DNA from 4 places in the Paenibacillus sp. FSL H8-0260 genome. Region 3 is predicted to be linked to each of the others. Evidence: riboswitches for the same ligand, from Rfam matches in the RefSeq annotation. Region 3 holds a riboswitch; each other region holds the start of a gene.
The links. A riboswitch is a leader RNA that binds a small molecule or an ion and turns the genes downstream of it on or off. The one in region 3 is predicted to bind thiamine pyrophosphate.

Region 1 (3,131 bases), 3.2 Mb from region 3:
TTCATCGCTCTGCATATTTCCGGCCGTTCTGCGGCTGAAGTAACCGAGTCCTTTACTGCCGCCGAGCCATTCCCCGATAGTAGCTCCGATGACGCAGTATACAATGGATAGCTTTAAGCCAGAGAAAAAAGCAGGCAACGCCAGTGGAATTTGGGTTTTGACAAGCAGCTGCCAGCGGTTTGCACCAAATGTTAATAATAAGTCCTTGTAAGTCTGGCCACTTGTACGAAGTCCATCATATGTACTCACTACGACTGGAAAAAAAGCCGTTAAAAACACCACAGCCACTTTGCTCCACAGCGAATATCCGAACCACATAATAAAAATGGGGGATAGCGCAATTAATGGGACCGTCTGGCTAATGATAAGGAAGGGATAGATGGCCTTTTCTACGGGGCGAAACAGGAACATTCCAATGCCCAGCAATACACCACAAACCACAGAAAGGACAAAACCTACCAGTATCTCCTGCAACGTCGCTAATAAATGTTGTCCGAATAACAATTGCCTGTGCTCGATCAATGCGATGCCAATAGATGAAGGTGCAGGGAGAATAAAGGCTGGAATCAAGTGAAGGCGAACAGCTGACTCCCAGATTACAAGAATGAGCAGTACCAGAAGAAGGAAGGGACCATAGTTGTCTAGATGTTTTTTAATAGGTATAGGTTGCATGCAATCTTCGCTCCAACTCTGCCCGTAGTGCTATAAACCGGGGTTCATAGTTCATCTTATAATGTCTTGGTTTTGGTAGATCGACAATGATCTCCTGTAATTCGCTGTGCGCACCGCCAGATAATAAATAAATCCGGTCACTGAGCAATAGTGCTTCTTCCAGATCATGAGTGATGAGCATAATCGTCTGATTCAGTTCACCCCATAACTCCAACAGCCAACGGTGTATCTCACGTTTGGTCATGGCATCGAGAGCGCCAAAGGGCTCATCCAGCAGCATAAGACCACTTCCGCCTCCAGCCACTAAGGTGCGCAGAAATGCTACTCGCTGTTTCATACCTCCCGAAAGTTCATGGGGATAAGCCTTCTCTACATCTGTTAAGCCGAAGCGGGCCAACATTTCCCGAATCTGAGTGATCGTTTTCTGTTTACTAAATCTGGGCTTGATCTCCCAGGGCAAAAGGCAGTTGTCGAGCACTGTTCTCCAAGGCAGCAATAAATCCTGCTGAGGCATATAAGCGATCTGACCTAAACGACTAGCGGTTGAGGGGAGCGTAGGGAGTTTTATTTTTCCATGAGTAGGTTCGAGTAAACCGGCAACCGTTTTGAAAAATGTGCTTTTCCCGCATCCGCTAGCACCTACTACGGAGACGAATTCCCCTTGCCTGATATCCATGGATAGATTTGCGAATACAGGGGGTTGTTCAGTTTCCGGAAAAGAGTAGGTTAGGCCTTGCATAGATAAAATGGTCGTGATGATCTAACCTCCTAATATTTTTGTGGAGCGTCTAAACAAATAAAGACCCATCCATTTCCAGAGGAAATGAATGGGTCAAAAAGTTCATTCTGCATAATAACACTTAACATGCTTGATGAAAATTCTGCTCCACTTCCCTCCGCTGGTATGATCCAGATCAGGTTCCAAGGGTCCGGAGCTTGAAGCTCCGTCTCAGTCGGCCGACTCCCCTAGTGAAATAACAGGTCCATATTAATTTGTTTATAAATATACCATATCTTTCTGAGAAGTAAAGAGAGAAAGAAGTGAAGGATTAATCCAAGATTGGGTAAGATATAAGTAGAAATCTAGTTAATATTACAATTCCGATGTATATTATCGGAAAAAAGCATTGACGATCATGTGATGGCAGTGTACTATTCAATTTACCGGAAAAAAACCGGATAGAGAGAGGGGATTTAATAATGAAAAAATGGAGTCTAACTATTATATTGGCGTTAACCGTGGTTCTTGTAGCGGCTTGCGGCAATAATTCGAATACCAATACGGCTGCTGAACCAACAGCTGGAACGAATGGTGGAGCAGCATCTTCAGCGCAAAACAGTTTGGAGGCTGTGAAGGCCAGCGGCAAATTGCGGATAGGTACAGAAGGGACTTATGCACCTTTTACTTATCATGACACTGCGGGGAAATTGACGGGTTTTGACGTGGAAATTGCCGAAGAAGTAGCCAAACGTTTAGGTGTTGAAGCTGAATTTTTTGAAACTCAGTGGGATGGTATTTTTGCTGGGATGGATGCGAAACGGTTTGATGTCATTTTTAATGAAGTTTCCATTAACGAAGATCGCAAAGTGAAATATGATTTCTCTGAACCCTATATTGTATCCAAGGCAGTATTGATCGTGAGCGAAAACAATGAGGATATTAAGACCTTTGCTGATCTAAAAGGTAAAAAAGCCGGACAATCCCTGACCAGTAACTTATCCGACATCGCTCGTGAGAACGGTGCTGAAATCGTAGCTACGGACGGTTTCAATCAAGCGATGGATCTGCTGACTTCGGGACGTATTGATGCAACTGTGAATGATGGCTTGTCTTATCTGGATCTGAAAAAACAAAAACCAGATGCAAAAATTAAAGTGGTTGATGAGATTCCTGAAGGCTCACAAAGTGCTGCGGTATTCCTGAAAGGCAATGATGAGCTGGTGAATGCGGTCAGTGATGCGATTAAAGAGATGAAAAGTGATGGAACGTACTTGAAAATTTCCGAGAAATACTTTGGAGCTGACGTTTCGAAATAATACAAGGCTAGCAAGGCTAATTAAGCCTAGAAGCTAAAAAGGATGTCTGAATAATGGATGACCGCAAAATACAAATTTTCTTAGATACACTGCTACCCCTGCTTAAAGCCGGGGTGGCTTTTACCATTCCGTTGGCGCTACTTTCCTTTGTGCTTGGATTGATTTTGGCGATCCTAACCGCGTTGGCACGTCTTTCACCGTGGGTAATTCCGAAGCTAATCGCCCGTTTTTATGTATGGGTCATTCGGGGAACCCCGTTGTTAGTGCAGCTATTTATTATATTTTATGGTTTGCCGGCTGTTGGTATTGTACTCGACCCTTTCATTGCCGCCACCATTGGATTTACCCTTAGCGTAGGGGCTTATTCATCGGAAATCGTACGCGCTGCTATCCTGTCGATACATAAAGGCCAGTGGGAAGCT
Region 2 (3,131 bases), 1.3 Mb from region 3:
ATATCAGCAGGACTCGGCAGAATCCAGGATTCAATATGAAATACAGATACAGATAGCTGCCATACGGTTAAAAAGAAGACGACCGCCACAAGGGGCGGCCATATTAGCTTCCAGGTCGATCTCACGGCCGATATTTCTCCGTCAATTTATCCATGCTGATTCCGTTAGGATTATGAGCGATTTTGATCTGCGAAATTACGCTTGGACTGCCTGCTTCGATCAACGCCTCCTGCATCTGACGCACAACCTCCAGCAGCTCGCTAAGCTCACCTTCCATTGTGGTTTCCAGTGGATTCACTTGATGTTTAACACCGGATTTCTGAATGACCTCAATCGCTTTATCTACGTATGGGATGGAATCCTCATTGTTCGGAGTTTTTGGAATTACTTGAATGCTTAGTAGGGTGTTAGCCACAATAATCAATCCTCTCATTTTATAAGGTAAGTTCAAAAAGCCAACTTTGATAACGAAGTAATTCATTACAATTGTTGTTTACTCCGCCGGTAAAAAATCATTACTGAATGCACTAGCAGCATCCAGCGGTTTATCCAGCAACTTCAGATCGTACATCCAGTCGCCATAATTCTGCCAGACCTCGGTTTTTTGCTCGCCCCAGCGGGCAGCATCGTCCTTGTATTTTGGGCTAAGCCATTTTTGGCTAGCTAGGACAAGGTCGGCGTCCAGGTCAGGAACGGCCTTCGATAACATACCGGCAGCCTCTTCCGGATGATCAATGGCATATTGATAACCTTTTGATGTGGCTTTCATGAAGGCCTTCACCAGATCAGGATGATCTGCAATTTGCTTCTCACTCGTCGTCAGCACAGGCGTGTAATAATCGAGCTGCGGCGCATAATCCTTTAAGTACAGCATATCCAATGGCTCGCCACGCAACTCAGCCTCAACACCAGTCCAAGCGTAGAAAATCCAGGCGAAATCAATGTCACGTTTGACGGCGGTAAAATAATCAGCTTCACCGATACTGATCAGCTTCACCTTTTTTACATCGCCACCTTCAGGATCCATGATGGCTTTCATGGCTGCTTCTTCGGCCGGTGAGCCCCAGCCTCCGTAGGTTTTACCTTCGAAATCCTTTGGTGATTTAATATTGCGATCTACTGGAGCGGCGAATCCCGACGTATTATGCTGAATAATAGCTGCTATCGAGACAAGGGGCACGCCTTGTAGACGGGCTAGCGTTAATCCTTCTTGGGCGCTGATGCCAAAAGCGGCTTCGCCAGAGGTAACCATAGTATCAGAACCCGCTGCGCCTGGCTGAACGATTTCGACATCCAGACCTTCTTCAGCGTAGTAACCAAGATCCTTAGCTACGTATAGACCGGTATGATTCGTGTTCGGTGTCCAGTCGAGTGCGACTTTAACTTTGGTGAGCTCTTTTGGAGCATCCGTCCCAGCCGCAGCAGTTGGATCAGTAGCATTTGCTTTGTTTCCGGCTGTATTCCCATTGTTGCTGCCGCATCCGGCAATGGCAAGAATGAGTACACAGGTGAGGCACAACGTAAGTGCTTTTTTGAGGTGCATGTCTTCTTCTCTCCTTTAAGGTTACAAGAATCCCGTCTTCACAACATGAACCCGTAAAGTGTAGTATGTACGTTTTTCTACATCTTTTAGTGATCTTACAAAAAAAGCGCCCCGAGTGATCGGGACGCTGGCTTGGCGCAAGGTTAGTTAAGGTCACAGGGACCAGAACCAATTGGCGATTCCTACGCTGGCATTATCCAGATCAGGTATAAGGGTCAGTATCTTGTGGGATACAATCTCAGCCGGCCAATTCCAGCACCCCTGGTTCTATGAAGTTAACGGGTATTTCTATGTGCAATATAAGTAAGCATAAGTTTTGTACCCATACTTTATATCTTATATTTCTCGCATACGGTGTATTATAGACGGCTGTACTCGGAATGTCTAGTAGTGCACTCCTGAATTTTTCCAATCCAGTAGTTTCTTTTTTGCTAGTCTAGATCTTTATATTTCTTGCGGTGACGCCGTTTAAGCTCACTAACCAGCGCCCCTAGCGTGAGGACAACGCTGATCAGAATCCCGCTCATGATCACGAAGAGGGCAAGAAATTCAAAGGGAGAATAACCAATCATTTTACTCCATTGAATCTTTCCATCCAAATCGTCAATGACCTGATTCATGCCGTAAATCCCGCTTACTACCGTAAATACAGTGAGAATCATCAGCAGATTATCCCGTCGCTTGGACTGAAACTTATCCTGATACTGAAACAGGTCATTTAAGGTTTCTTTCACTTCCTCGAACAAAGCATCGTTTCCGTATACTTTACGCAGCTGAAGAAATATCTCCCGGCCCTGCGACTGGGAAATCAACTCCAAGAAGTAGAACTTAGCCGAGAACTTATTGATGGAGTAGATTAGATTGTCTATTTCCTCATAATCATGATTAATCCGAAGTCGGGAGTGCATATTGGCGAGCTTTAGCAGAACGATTTTGTGGAAAATATTGAGTAAAAATCCGTAATAATATTGCCCGTACATCTGGTTGGCTAGACTAACAGCAATCTCCTGTTCAGCGCGGGTCATGCAGCAAAAAGTCTGCTCATTCATCATATAATACGTGTCTGGACCCCAGCGATTATAGGAATGCTCATGACAATAGTTTGCAATATACGCTGGATCGCTGGCACTGGCATAGGGCTTTCCGTTGAGATCAATTCCATCAAGCTGTGAGGCACGATAGCGCAGATTTACACTAATCTCATCAGAGCTTTCTTCATTCTGAAAGCCATAAAAAGCTTGCACCTGCATTCTTTCATCTACGAAAAAAGGAAGGGTCTCGAAATAAGCCCCATTGATATCCGATTGATCCAGATATGGCTCCAGTCCATCCACCAAATTTCGGAAGACAAAATCCTCTACCATCTCATAGGTCTGTTCCCCGCAATGAATATAAGTGTAATCATCCTGTATGAAGGTATTCTCTAGCGCACGGAAACGATCCGCGAATTCTAGGGCAATACTAAAGGGAATTGAATCCCCCTCCAGCTGGACACGTATCGTCACGAATCCAAGCTGAAAAGGACATATGAATATATCCGTCGAGAGAATTTTGAAAAATATAGATTGCTGCGGAATCTCCAGAATGC
Region 3 (3,131 bases):
CTTGCGCCTTCTCTTGCATTCCTGATTCAATTCTCGTCGTATTCCGGATATTATGAGAGATCTTCATACTGCAAAATTTCGGCCCGCACATGGAACAGAAATGAGCTGTTTTAGCGCCTTCCGCAGGCAATGTCTCATCATGATATTCGAGCGCTCGCTCAGGATCTAACGATAAATGAAATTGATCACGCCAACGAAATTCAAAACGGGCTTTCGAAAGAGCATTATCCCGGTCTTGTGCTCCTTTATGCCCTTTCGCCAAATCTGCGGCATGAGCCGCTATTTTATAAGTAATGACCCCTATACGTACATCTTCCTTATTAGGCAGGCCAAGATGTTCCTTCGGAGTTACGTAACATAACATAGCTGTACCGAACCAACCAATCATCGCTGCACCTATAGCAGAGGTAATATGATCATAACCAGGCGCAATATCTGTAGTCAGTGGACCTAATGTATAAAAAGGGGCTTCGTTACAAGTTTCAAGTTGCTTATCCATATTCTCTTTAATCAAGTGCATCGGCACATGTCCTGGACCCTCTACCATCACCTGTACATCATGACTCCAAGCTATAGCTGTTAATTCACCTAACGTCTCTAACTCGGCAAATTGTGCTTCATCATTCGCATCAGCAATCGAACCCGGACGTAATCCATCGCCTAGGGAAAAAGAAACATCGTACAGCTTCATGATTTCACATATCTCTTCAAAATGTGTATATAAAAAGTTCTCTTGATGATGCGCAAGACACCATGCCGCCATGATGGAGCCACCTCTTGAAACAATGCCTGTCATACGTTGTACCGTCAACGGGATATAACGAAGCAGAACCCCCGCATGAATGGTAAAATAATCAACCCCTTGCTCCGCTTGCTCAATGAGCGTATCACGGTACACTTCCCATGTTAAATCTTCCGCTTTCCCATTCACTTTTTCCAACGCTTGATAGATAGGCACCGTTCCAATAGGAACAGGAAAATTACGGATGATCCACTCGCGTGTCGTATGGATGTTTTTACCTGTGGAGAGATCCATTATATTATCTGCACCCCAGCGGGTGGCCCATCTCATCTTCTCTACCTCTTCTTCTATGGATGAGGATACTGCGGAATTTCCTATATTGGCATTGATCTTCACTAAAAAATTGCGTCCAATAATCATTGGTTCACTCTCTGGATGATTGATATTCGCTGGAATGATGGCGCGGCCGCGGGCTACTTCATCTCTTACAAATTCCGGTGTCACATTCTCACGAATCGCAACGTATTCCATTTCCGAAGTAATAATCCCTTTGCGTGCATAATGCATTTGAGAGACATTACGCCCCTTTTTCGCTCGCAAAGGTTTTCTATGGAGCGCTGGAAACACTTCCGCCACAGCTTTTCCCGTTGCATTCCCGTTATCTTCAGGCTTCACGGTTCTTCCTTCGTACGCTTCCGCATCCCCTCGTTCCTCAATCCAGCTTAGACGATTGGGCTCTAACCCCTGACGAATATCAGTATGAATATTAGCATCCGTATAAGCCCCGCTTGTGTCATAGACATGAATTGGAGCATTCTCCTCTTCGCCGTCTATGCCCGCAGTTGGACTAAGTGAGATCTCCCGCATAGGCACCTGAATATCAGGCCGTGAACCCTTTACATACACTTTTTGACTTGCTGGAAAAGCTGATAGATTGATTGGATCGTTGTTCAATTCGCTTGTCATCTCAATTCCTCCTATAAGGTGATTTGATCAAGCGGAGACGGTCTACTCCCCACACATAGAAAAGGCCACATCTGTATAAGATGCGGCCTTAGAGTAGACAAATAGAAATAGAGCTCCATTTCCTCCGCTGGCATTATCCAGATCAGGTTTGACGGTCGATAGTTATAACTATCCTCTCAGCCTGGTTCCACCAAGCTCCCGTGACTATATAATTGCTACTTCAAAGTATAACCGAAAAGAGAGAATTATCCAAATCTACTCAAATGTGAGATCAATGTATACGTTAGTTTAACACCAATACCCCAAATCCTTCCAGAAGCACCTCGCCCGACAATGTTGTGCCGCTCAGTAAATCTGTTTTGGTCTCATGAAGATGGATCGTGACAGGAGTCTCACTATAATTAAGCAAAAAAGCATAACTGGAAGAAGCTCCGGTACGGACTTGCAGCTCTACCTCTTCTGGGAGCTCCAGCCAATCTGCTGGCGATTGTAGATCAATTAAATTTATGATCTCAGCCGCTGCCTGTTCATTAAATACGGCTCCGTAATACCAAACCTCACCCTTGCCGCGACGATTTCTAGTTACCGCCGGTTTTCCCGCATAATAATCAGAGGCGTAAACCGCCATCACTTCAACCGAAGCTTCCTCTATTTTGAGAATATCATTAAAGTCATCTGCTCCTGTAACGACTTCGGTCACGCCCGACCAGCTAATTGTTGTTGGCTGACGACTGCCCTTAACCATTGTGAATTCTTCAACTGTGATCCCGCATAGATCCTTAGCAGCACCTGGGAAAGGACGCATATAACATTGTCCGCGCTCATCCTTATAGCCGGTTCTACAGCCGAAGATCAGTTTGCCGCCTTGCTGAACATATTCATCCAGCAGTGCTGCTGTCTCATCTGTCATAATCGCTGGGTGAGGATAGATAAGCACGTCGTACCTTGCAAGCTCCTCCAGCGTTGTTTTTTTGCGTAAATAGAGTACGTCATTCGGGATATGCTTCCGCTGAAGCGCCTTGTACCACTCCTTATTGCTCTTCCACATAAACGGGCCATGCCAAACATCGTATTCTCCATCCCACTCATTGTCATAATCACGAACAATAGCAATGTTAGCCTGATTACGAGTACCGACAAACGCATGACCTGCTGCTGCCAGCTCCTGACCGATCTGCCCCGCTTCCCGCACTCTCCGGTTAGGCTGATTATGATAGTCATTGATTCCATGCCAATAAATTTCATTGCCCATCGTAGCTGTCCGCCAGCGGAAATATAACACCATATCTGCTCCATGAGCGATCGACTGATAAGTCCATAACCGCATCTGCCCGGGCTTTGGAGAAGGCATATCCATCCGGTTCACCCAGCCACCCGGGCCCGACTGCTGCTCCATAATGCAGAAATTCGGGGATATCGAACG
Region 4 (3,131 bases), 3.0 Mb from region 3:
TGATTCACACAAAAATCCGCAAGATACATCGGTGTGAACAGCTGCATCGAATAACCAAAATGTGCACGGGTCAGTCGCTGTGCAGCCAACGCCATCTCCTCTAGCAGCGGCGTTGCTGCCGGAGAGAGCAATGCCAGCAAATCATTTTCGTTCAGCTTGTCTTTTCCAAGCGCCCGCCTAACGTCATCCTCCCGGAACTCCTTCCACAGTTGCTCATAAGGATACTGCTCCAAGCGGGCCAGTGTGTCAAAAAAGTTCATGCTAATCCTCCCTCCTTTTCGTGACCTATCAAATTCAGTTCAAAAATCCAGTCAACGGTGACGAAGCAAAAGCAACTTCTTCTACAGGACCCAGTCCTGCCAAATAAGCTTTACGGCCAGCGGATATCGCCTCACGGAACGCTTCCGCCATGACGAGCGGATTACGTGCCGTTGCAATAGCCGTATTAAGCAGAACAGCAGCGGCCCCCATCTCCATTGCTTCCGCCGCTTCCGAGGGCTTGCCAATCCCGGCGTCTACAATAATCGGCAAATTCACTTCTTCAATAAGAATACGCACAAGCTCCTTGGTGCGCAGGCCGCGATTCGTTCCGATCGGCGCACCAAGCGGCATCACAGCAGCAGCACCGGCATCTCTCAGACGTAAAGCAGCCGAAAGGTCCGGACTCATATAAGGCAGTACTACAAAACCCTCCGCTGCTAAAATCTCTGTAGCTCGTATGGTCTCCAGATTATCTGGAAGCAGGTATTTCTGATCATTGATCACTTCGATCTTGACCCAGTTCCCCAGTCCCGCAGCTCTTGCTAATCTTGCAATACGGACTGCCTCTTCCGCTGTACGCGCTCCTGAGGTATTAGGCAGAAGAATCATGTGGCCGGGAATGTGGTTCATGATATTTTCTGCTCCACCTTGCGGGTCCACTCGGCGCAGCGCTACAGTAATCACCTGAGAACCAGAGCTTGCGATCACTTCGGGGATCAGCGTATTCCGGCTATATTTTCCGGTTCCGATAAATAATCTACTGGTTAATTCGATGCCGCCAATATGTAACGGGTCATGCATGAAATTACCTCCCTTTGGTTCGTATAAATTTCTCAAAATTCTATACCGCTCCATCTCAACCCCCACCAACAAAGTGCACCAGTTCCAAACGATCATCCTCGCTCAGAGCAGTACTTTCATAATTCTCCTTACTGACAATTTCTCCATTCAGCTCAATGATCATCAGACGACCCGACCACTCAGGAAGACTGATCAAATCAGCTATAGTTTGAATACCACCAGAACACTCTGCGGATTTCCCGTTAATCAACAGCTTCATTCTGAATCACCCCCTTCGCCCATGCTGTTACCTTCAGGCTATGAATGAACCGCCTTATGAATAGCTTTGGCGGCCTCATAAGGATCATCCGCTCCACAAATACCGGACATCACAGCAACTCCTGCCGCACCTTTCCTGATGATCTGCGCCGCATTAGCGGGGCTAATTCCGCCAATCGCAATTACAGGAATAGAGCTGGTCTTCACCGTTTCTGCAAGCAGCTCTAACCCACGTGCGGGCAGCCCTAACTTGCTATCCGAGGGAAATACATGACCAAACAAGCAATAATCAGCTCCCTGCTCTGAGGCATTCGCCGCTTCTTCCGGAGAATGAACCGATCTCCCCAGCCGAAGCTGAGGTGCAATTCGCCGGGCTGTAACCGGACTCAGACTGTGCCAAGCCAACTGAACCCCCGCGGCACCAGCTGCCAAGGCTACATCGGTCCGGTCGTTGATTATCAGTTTGGTAGCGGGCATACCGGCAGCCAACAGCTGCTGTGCCGCAGCGAGCAGTTCGCATGCAGGACATTGCTTATCTCTCAGGTGAATATAATCGACCCATGTCTGCACCGTGACAGCTAGTTCAACAAAATGTCTCAGCTGTAGCTTGCCGTCTGATATTAGATGGATCTCAGCTTGCAACATCACGATCTCCTCTCTCACTTCCCTGTAGGTCAGTAAAAAACAAAAAAACTGCCCCCGTAAGGAAGGCAGTCAGAATCTGTATATAGACGGTACTACAAATAGCCCGATAACAGAAATTCGTTCTCCACTTCCCTACGCTGGTCTTAACCAGATCAGGTTCAAAGGGTCCGGAAATCCATTCCGTCTCAGCCAATCGGCACCCCTAGTGACATAAATATACAATTTTAAAATGCTAACGTGGTTATAGTAACATATTTTTTTATTGAAATACACCCATTTATTCACATTAGCTGTTCTAATCTAACCGTTTACTACCTCGCCACCATTTACATGAATAACCTGTCCAGTCACATAACTGGAATCGTCAGAGGCCAGATATACATAGGCTGGTGCCAGCTCTTCTGGTTGTCCAGGCCGTTTCATAGGCTGTGTACCTCCAAACTCGCTAACCTGTTTTGCATCAAAGGTAGAGGGAATCAGCGGTGTCCAGATTGGACCTGGTGCAACACCGTTTACCCGTATGCCCTTCTCTGCCAGATTCGTGGACAAGGATCGTGTGAAGCTAAGAATAGCTCCTTTAGTTGATGAATAGTCCAGCAGCTGCGGGCTTCCGCGATAAGCGGTAATTGAAGTTGTATTTATAATTGTAGATCCTGCTTTTAAATGAGGCATAGCTGCTTTTGTTAAATAGAACATCGCAAATATATTCGTACGGAAAGTACGCTCAAGCTGCTCGGAAGTAATATCCTCGATCTTAGCTTGCGGATGTTGCTCTGCCGCGTTATTGATGAGAATATCAAGCTTTCCTAAGCCCTCCACCGTCTGTTTAATAAGATCCTTACAGAATTTCTCGTCACCGATATCACCTGGAATTAGGATACATTTGCGGCCTTCCTGCTCGACCTGACGTTTAGTTTCCTCTGCATCTGAGTGTTCATTAAGATATGAAATGACCACATCAGCGCCTTCTTTAGCAAAAAGCACAGCAACTGCACGCCCAATTCCGCTGTCTCCACCGGTAATTAACGCCGCCTTGTCTTGCAGTTTACCTGCTGCTTTATAATTTGCCGGCTCGTATTTGGGCAGCGGCGTCATTTCACTCTCAATCCCTGGCTGATGATGCTGCTCCTGTGGGGGTAAGGTTTTTGTAGCTTGTTTATTGTTGC

Region 1: another riboswitch for thiamine pyrophosphate. It lies ahead of MHI51_RS13030 (ABC transporter ATP-binding protein); the one in region 3 lies ahead of thiC (phosphomethylpyrimidine synthase ThiC).
Region 2: another riboswitch for thiamine pyrophosphate. It lies ahead of MHI51_RS02305 (ABC transporter substrate-binding protein); the one in region 3 lies ahead of thiC (phosphomethylpyrimidine synthase ThiC).
Region 4: another riboswitch for thiamine pyrophosphate. It lies ahead of MHI51_RS09890 (thiamine phosphate synthase); the one in region 3 lies ahead of thiC (phosphomethylpyrimidine synthase ThiC).

The regions. Positions count from the first base shown of each region.
Region 1 covers NZ_CP150298.1:2,952,508-2,955,638, forward strand. Annotated here, with positions in the region: gene MHI51_RS13025 (ABC transporter permease) at 1-672, opposite strand, end outside; gene MHI51_RS13030 (ABC transporter ATP-binding protein) at 653-1,348, opposite strand; TPP riboswitch at 1,547-1,650, opposite strand; gene MHI51_RS13035 (amino acid ABC transporter substrate-binding protein) at 1,873-2,709, shown strand; gene MHI51_RS13040 (amino acid ABC transporter permease) at 2,763-3,131, shown strand, end outside.
Region 2 covers NZ_CP150298.1:519,556-522,686, forward strand. Annotated here, with positions in the region: gene MHI51_RS02295 (ABC transporter permease) at 1-125, opposite strand, end outside; gene MHI51_RS02300 (MTH1187 family thiamine-binding protein) at 122-415, opposite strand; gene MHI51_RS02305 (ABC transporter substrate-binding protein) at 494-1,543, opposite strand; TPP riboswitch at 1,706-1,816, opposite strand; gene MHI51_RS02310 (hypothetical protein) at 1,975-3,131, opposite strand, start outside.
Region 3 covers NZ_CP150298.1:6,142,612-6,145,742, forward strand. Annotated here, with positions in the region: gene thiC (phosphomethylpyrimidine synthase ThiC) at 1-1,708, opposite strand, end outside; TPP riboswitch at 1,812-1,920, opposite strand; gene MHI51_RS27210 (beta-galactosidase) at 1,992-3,131, opposite strand, start outside.
Region 4 covers NZ_CP150298.1:2,267,247-2,270,377, reverse strand. Annotated here, with positions in the region: gene thiH (2-iminoacetate synthase ThiH) at 1-260, opposite strand, end outside; gene MHI51_RS09900 (thiazole synthase) at 295-1,062, opposite strand; gene thiS (sulfur carrier protein ThiS) at 1,118-1,321, opposite strand; gene MHI51_RS09890 (thiamine phosphate synthase) at 1,360-1,965, opposite strand; TPP riboswitch at 2,078-2,179, opposite strand; gene MHI51_RS09885 (SDR family oxidoreductase) at 2,266-3,131, opposite strand, start outside.